Regions from separate parts of the Desulfofarcimen acetoxidans DSM 771 genome, predicted to be linked through region 1. Evidence: riboswitches for the same ligand, from Rfam matches in the RefSeq annotation. Region 1 holds a riboswitch; the other holds the start of a gene.

The links. A riboswitch is a leader RNA that binds a small molecule or an ion and turns the genes downstream of it on or off. The one in region 1 is predicted to bind cobalamin.
Region 2: another riboswitch for cobalamin. It lies ahead of cobT (nicotinate-nucleotide--dimethylbenzimidazole phosphoribosyltransferase); the one in region 1 lies ahead of DTOX_RS09610 (adenosylcobinamide amidohydrolase).

What each region holds. Positions count from the first base shown of each region.
Region 1 covers NC_013216.1:2,076,627-2,080,120, reverse strand. Annotated here, with positions in the region: gene DTOX_RS22155 (RNA-guided endonuclease InsQ/TnpB family protein) at 253-525, opposite strand; partial or broken gene DTOX_RS22150 (transposase) at 608-727, opposite strand; gene DTOX_RS09610 (adenosylcobinamide amidohydrolase) at 940-1,677, opposite strand; cobalamin riboswitch at 1,811-2,001, opposite strand; gene DTOX_RS09605 (response regulator) at 2,242-2,952, opposite strand; gene DTOX_RS09600 (methyl-accepting chemotaxis protein) at 2,995-3,494, opposite strand, start outside.
Region 2 covers NC_013216.1:3,782,057-3,785,550, reverse strand. Annotated here, with positions in the region: gene DTOX_RS17410 (S-layer homology domain-containing protein) at 1-1,508, shown strand, start outside; cobalamin riboswitch at 1,589-1,772, shown strand; gene cobT (nicotinate-nucleotide--dimethylbenzimidazole phosphoribosyltransferase) at 1,856-2,920, shown strand; gene DTOX_RS17400 (YlbF/YmcA family competence regulator) at 3,023-3,373, shown strand.

The sequences.
Region 1 (3,494 bases):
TATTATATTAACATTCTTTGAATAATTTGTCCATCATTATTTTTTGATATTTATAAATATTCTGGCACCAAGCTATAATTACTTAGTGAACTACCCCCGCTTACGTTCCACTAAGAAGCGGGGGCTTCCAAAGGAACATCAACGAGCGTTTCCTGATTCATCAGCCACGGCCTACCGTTACAAAGAGCAATAGGTCTTACACGGCCTCCAGCAGGCATGATTTCGGGCGGCCCCCGCCCTACAAGTACATATCTAAGCCGCTAGCATTTCTAAGCCACGGCGTTCTATTAATATGGCTGACACCAAATCCCTGGGCATAACCAGTCCACAAGCAGGGCATCGGTGTACTCTGACACTCAAATCCTTTGGCACATTAGCGCCACAAAGACAAGTCTGGGAAGTGCCATGCGGAGGGACAGGGAAAAATATTTTACCGTATTTGCGGCATTTGTACTCCACAAAGTTTCTGAATGTACCCCATGAAGCATCATGAATGCTTTTAGCTAGGTAGTGATTTTTGACCATCAAAGTTTTAGTGTGTGAAACATTTTTTTCTGTTGCTCTTTGGTCGGACGCATTTCAAACCGGTAGACAATTTGCAAATGATTCACCTCTTTTCATCCTGGGTTTCAATGTACTTCTTAATTACTTCAATGGGTGCACCACCTGTAGTTAGAAGACAAAAACTTTACGACCAAAAATATTCTTTCCATAGCTGCTTTTTTACTACCAAAATCAGATGATATGTGAGTAAGAATACTGATTGGCTATTTGCATCAAGTTTGCTCAATAATAATCAACCTTTCGTTATTGCGTCTGATTATATTTTGCCACATCATAGAGGCTTTGGCAAACATCTTATTAGTACACAAAACAAGGCCGCCATTCATCCCACCAACTTAAAGGTGGGGGAATTCTGGCTGGTTTTGGTTAAATTTATTAATTTAGGAAATCAATTTTATTTTCTAAATTAAGTCCTTCATTATACGAGATATAGTCATCCACTCCCTGCGATATCGCATTGTACACAGTACGCCCAATTAAATATCCTAAGTCAGTTGCAGTCCCGGCATAATGCTGCAATTCACCTCTCCCGGTACAGGAAACCACTATGGCGTCCGAGGTTGTACCGGTTATACATTCACCGTCCAGCAAGCTTATTTTTGATTTAAACAGAGCTCTTGTCTTGGCTTCGGTTGCCGTTATAACCGCATTAACCATCGCAGGCACGCTTAAATTGCCTTCAATTAATAAAATAGTATTGATCGTGCCCGGTTGAATATTTCTTTGCAGCTTTGCGGTAGGAACACCCGCAACCCCTGGATTACTTACTCCAACAGTACAAAGAGCCGCCACTGCCAGACCTTTTTGACTGCCACAGCTTAATACGGTGTGGGTTACATTTACGGCAGTCATCATGCCAACAACATCATGACCTAAATTCAAACCTTCAGCTACCTGTCTTAAATCCTGCTCCGGATCACTTCCATTATAGTTTTTATTAACAGAATGGTTGATTATGTGATACGCCTGGCGTAAATTTCCGCCTAAGACAGCAGAACTGAGCACTTTCAGCGGGTTGTCAGACGAAACAAGAAATGTATTTTTGTTATAGACATAAAAATTTATCCCTTGGATAGAGATCTGCTTATTAAACAAATGTAATTCCTCTAACAAAACATTTTCCTCCCTATACCCATAAATTGCAATTTAAAAAACCCGGCCTACCTATAGTCCGGGGTAAATCCCTGCTGTAGAAAATATTTTATGACTCAGCACGAAACTAACCACATTCCCATCACTCGTAGGTTTGTTTTTAATAAAACAGGCAGGTCTCCTGACTTAGGTTCACCAAGATCTTAGTCCTTCCCAGGTCAACACCCAGTGGCATTACATAAGATCCTTCCCCATCACAGTGGCGGGACCGTATCGGATTTGCACCGACTTCCCTTTTTAAGCATTATCTTCTCAAAATAATGCACCTGTTCCAGCTTGTTATGAAGTTTTAGCTTATTGGAAATAAGACTCTAATATTTTTATCATATATTTTGAAAAATTCTAGCACAAATTCTATAACATTTCAATACATTCATAAGAATAACTTTCGGTGGCACGGAGAAGAAAACTTTTATACTTGGTGTTTAAAACATATGACGTAGGCATTAGGAGTAAAGAGGAAGGAAGAAATGCTGTTTTTCTCGAATAACTCATTTTAATTGTGTGGGTAATTTTTACAGTACCTTAGAGATTTGTTTCTATAAAACGATATCCAACACCACGTGCAGTTTCAATATATTGCTGGTTTGCATTTAGTATCTCCAACTTCTGTCTAATTCTCCTTATGTGTACATCAACAGTACGGGAATCATTAGAAACATCAAATTCCCAAAATTGTTTCAATAGGAAATATCGGGAGAAATATTTACCTGGCTGGCAAGCCAAAAAATACAACAGCTCAAACTCCTTGGCCTTTAAATATTGTTTTTTGCCACCCAGTTCAATTGACATACATTCCTTATCAATAATCAATTTACCCCTCATGATAATGTTTTTGCTATCCCTTGGAATAATGAATTCTTCTTTTTTATCGCGCCTTAATCTGGCATTGACCCGAGCTACCAGTTCCCGAGGACTAAAAGGCTTGGTTATGTAATCATCCGCTCCCATTTCCAAGCCTAAAACCTTGTCCAATTCATCTGACCTTGCGCTAAGCATGATTATGGGAATTCGTCTGGTCGCAGGATCGCGCTGCAGCAGCCGGCATATGGAATAACCATCCAGCCCTGGCATTAGCAAATCTAATACGATTAAATCAGGATTTCTTGAACGGGCTAATTCAAGCGCAATATTGCCGTCTTTAGCCGTTATCACCTTGTAGCCTGCACGCTCCAGGTTAAATCGGACTATTTCAAGTACATTTTGCTCATCATCTACAACTAGAATATTTGGCATTAAGCACATCTCCAATTCAAACACCTGCTGCTAACACATGCATCATTTTATATGGTTCATTTTCTCATTGGTGATGTCAAAACGTTTTAATTGATTTTGCGCATGAACAGCCATTTCGGCCAGCCGTCCGGCCCAATGGGCCACCTCACGGGAAGAAACTTGTCCTTCAACCTCACCTTTTACTTCCTGTGTACCGGCTATTAAACGCACTGAATACACAGTCTCATTTACCTCAGTATCCATTTGTCTAATATTATTGGCAATATAATCCACAAGCTTTCCCGTATGCATAACTGACTGATGCATTCCGGCAAGTGCGTCTTCAGTATTCGACACAGCAGTCACGCCTTGATTGGCCATATCCTCACTTAACTGCACCTGCTCTAAAACCCTGGCAGTACTTTCCTGGATTAGACTGATAATACGGCTTACATCCCCTGTGGCCTTTCCGGTTTCTTCGGCCAGATTACGCACCTCTCCGGCAACCACGGAAAAACCTCGTCCATATTCCCCAGCCCGGGCAGCTTCTATTGAAGCATTTA
Region 2 (3,494 bases), 1.7 Mb from region 1:
ATAACCCTTACCAGGTAGACCAGTCGTCTGTTAGCTGGAAATCTGATCCGCAAAACGCCTTCCAGTCGAATATCTTTCACCCGCTCTCAGGCGGCGACTATAAAATTATTGCTTCTGTCAACGGTGTCGCAGGAGAGAAAACGGCGCATGTTATAGGCGCGGAAAGCCTGTCGGAATTAGTTGTTTCCCCTGCTTCAGTGATTGTTGAACCGGGCGAATCGGTAACATTTAAGACGATTGCTAAAACAAAGAGCGGTCAGGACTATGAGTTATACGCGACTGATTATCAACTTCAGCTGCAGGGCGATATGGGTTCCCTGGCAAACAATTTGTTCACAGCCCAAACCCCGGGAACCGGCAGTATAACTATTTCCTTCCAGGGAATGGTAAAAACCGTTCAGGTAATTGTGCGTTCTACGGGCGCAAATACTGCGGTGGTTTCAAATAGCAGCGGTGCGGAAGTAGTTTTGGATGAGAATACAGTATTACAGTTTCCGGCTCAGGTAGTGGAGTCCCCGCTAAATATTGAAGTTATACCGCTGGACGATGTTGCAATACCCGGTTATGATGTGTTAAAAGCATTGGATGTGGCCGGTTCCCAGCCGATATCATGGGGGGAACCCTGGAAGCTCAAATATAATTATAATAAAAGTGATCTGCTTAGTTTGTCGCCGGAAACATCGGGAGAGCCGCTTGACTCGGATGATTCAACTGAATTATTAGATCCTTCTGACATACTGTTAGATCCTTCTGATATACTGACTCAAACGCCGGGAGAAACAGATTCCAATGATGACAGCCAGCTTGCTTCTGACCTGACACCTGTAGTAAAGGTCCTGTTTAAAGGCGAGGGCAGCGATGAATGGCAGCTCCAGCCTGCATGGACAGTGGGGCAGGATAACCTGCAAACAATTAATGCCAGGATAAAAGGTCTGGGACAGGTTGCCGTAGTGGTGGATGAGCAACCAATACCGGTTTTCAGCGATATGAAAAATCACTGGGCTGAGAATATAGTGACTCAAATGGCCTCCCGTGAGATTGTCAACGGTTACCCGGACGGCAGTTTCCGGCCTAAAAACATGATTACGCGGGCTGAGTTTGTGGCCTTATTATACCGGGCTTTGCTCTGGTCTAAAACGGAAAACCAGGTTTCTTTTAAGGACGAGATACCCGAATGGGCCGTAGATCCAGTATCTGCCGCTGTGAGCAGAAAGGCGGTCAGCGGCTATCCCGATAACACCTTTAAACCATCCAAAGGCATAACACGTTCGGAAATGGCTGTCATAATTGATCGTGTGCTTAATTTGCCCAAGACAGATAAGCAGCAGAAGTCTGCATTTACCGATATATCTTCCGTTCCTGCCTGGGCACTGGATCAGGTTGACCGGGTGGCAGCGGCGGGAATCTTGAAAGGTGATAAGGACAAGTTTCGCCCTCTGGACAGCGCTACCAGAGCTGAGGTAGCTGTGGCAGTGAGCAGGGTTCTTGATTACTGGGTAACCCATTAATATAATTGGGGTTTGTTCATAATATTTTAAAGTTGGAGCAGGAAAATGAGGTTTCATGTAGAAGATTTCATTTCAGATAATTAAATAAGTTGGTTTCAGGTGCCCCATGAAATCGGGGAGAATAGGGAATCAGGTGTAAATCCTGAACGGTCCCGCCACTGTAACCGGGGAGCATAGCGGCATAGGATAACCACCGTTAAACCGGGAAGGTTGCTGCATGTATTGAACCGGAGTCAGGAGACCTGCCTGAAAACCAAAAACCTTTTACAGGTTGCTTCGTTGGATGATGGAAAAGTCCCACGGCCTTATTGGCTGTGGGCTTATTATTTTTAACGGGGGTTGATTGCATGTTGCAGAAAGCGATATCGATGATTGGTAGCTTGGATCAGGAGGCTATGAACAAAGCTCAGCAGCGGCTGGACAGTTTAATTAAGCCGCCGGGCAGCCTGGGTGTTTTGGAAGAAGTGGCTGTGCGTTTGGCCGGTATTACCGGAAATCACAAACCTTTTATAAGGAAAAAGACCGTGGTTGTCATGGCTGGCGATCACGGTGTGTTTGAAGAAGGTGTCAGCGCTGCGCCGCAGGAGGTAACCTATCAAATGCTGCCTGCTTTTGTACACGGTGTGGCAGGTATTGGTGTTTTGGCCCGTCATGCCGGAGCTAATCTTATTGTGGTGGATGTGGGGGTAGCAGTGCCTGTGGATTATCCGGGAGTATTGCGGAAAAAGGTCAAAGCGGGTACCGGTAATATAGCCAGAGGGCCGGCTATGACAGTGGAAGAAGCGGTACAGGCTCTGGAGGTTGGCATAGAAACTGCGTGGCAGGAAATAGATCAGGGAACAGATCTGCTGGCTACCGGCGACATGGGAATTGCCAATACCACACCGAGCACGGCTCTCCTGGCTGTCTTTGGCAATCTATCGGTAGATGAAATCACCGGTCGCGGGACTCTTATTAATGACGAAGTTTTAAATAACAAGATAAAAGCAATAGAGGCTGCAATTAAGGTCAATAAGCCTGATCCGGCTGATCCTGTAAGCGTGCTGGCCAAGGTAGGCGGTCTGGAAATTGCCGGGTTGGCCGGCTTGATCCTAGGCGCTGCAGCCAGGCGGGTGCCGGTACTGGTTGACGGTTATATCAGCACTGCCGCCGCTCTGGTTGCTTCGCGCATATGCCCCTTGTCCAAAGAGTATATGCTGGGTTCTCATTTGTCGGGAGAAAAGTCTCACCGGTACATGCTGGAGGTGGTCGGCCTGAAGCCCATGCTGCATTTGGACATGAGGTTGGGCGAGGGGACCGGATCAGCCCTGGCTATGAATATTGTAGAAGGTTCACTGAGAATATTGCATGAGATGGCAAGTTATGAAGAGGCAAAAGTATCAGATGTGGATGAGAGCAAAATTTTAAAGTAATTAAATAAAAAACCGGAAATAATAAAAACAATCAACTTAATATAAGCAGGAATTTGAGTTTTTTCGGAGAAAATAAGGGTGTTAGGAACAGGAGGTGTTAAAGTGTCTTTAGAAAAAATTTATGATATGGCGGTAGAGCTGGGGAAAGCCATTGCCGAGACGGAAGAGTTTAAGGATATGAAGCAAAGTGAGCTGGCCATCATGAGAAATGAGGACGCAGCGGGCCTGGTAGAGAAGCTTAACAATGCCAAAAGAGGCGTAGAAAGAAAAAAGATGTTAGGTGAACTTACCGAGGCGGATGCTATAGAAATGGGCGAGATTGAAAAAGAAGTTTTGAGTAACCAAGTGGTAAAGCAATCCTTTGAAGCTAACGCTATGTTTAATAATTTTATGCAAAAAATCAGCGTAAAAATACGTGATGGCATCCGTGAGAAATCTGATCATTTGGTCTAGTAAATAATCTATGGCGGAGCCGGGTGGGACTTCGTTATTGAGGAGAGGTGGCAAGTTAACCTCTTCTTTTGACGAAGCAGGAAAATCCCCTTTAGCGACTTTCGAGGCAGCCATGGGTACT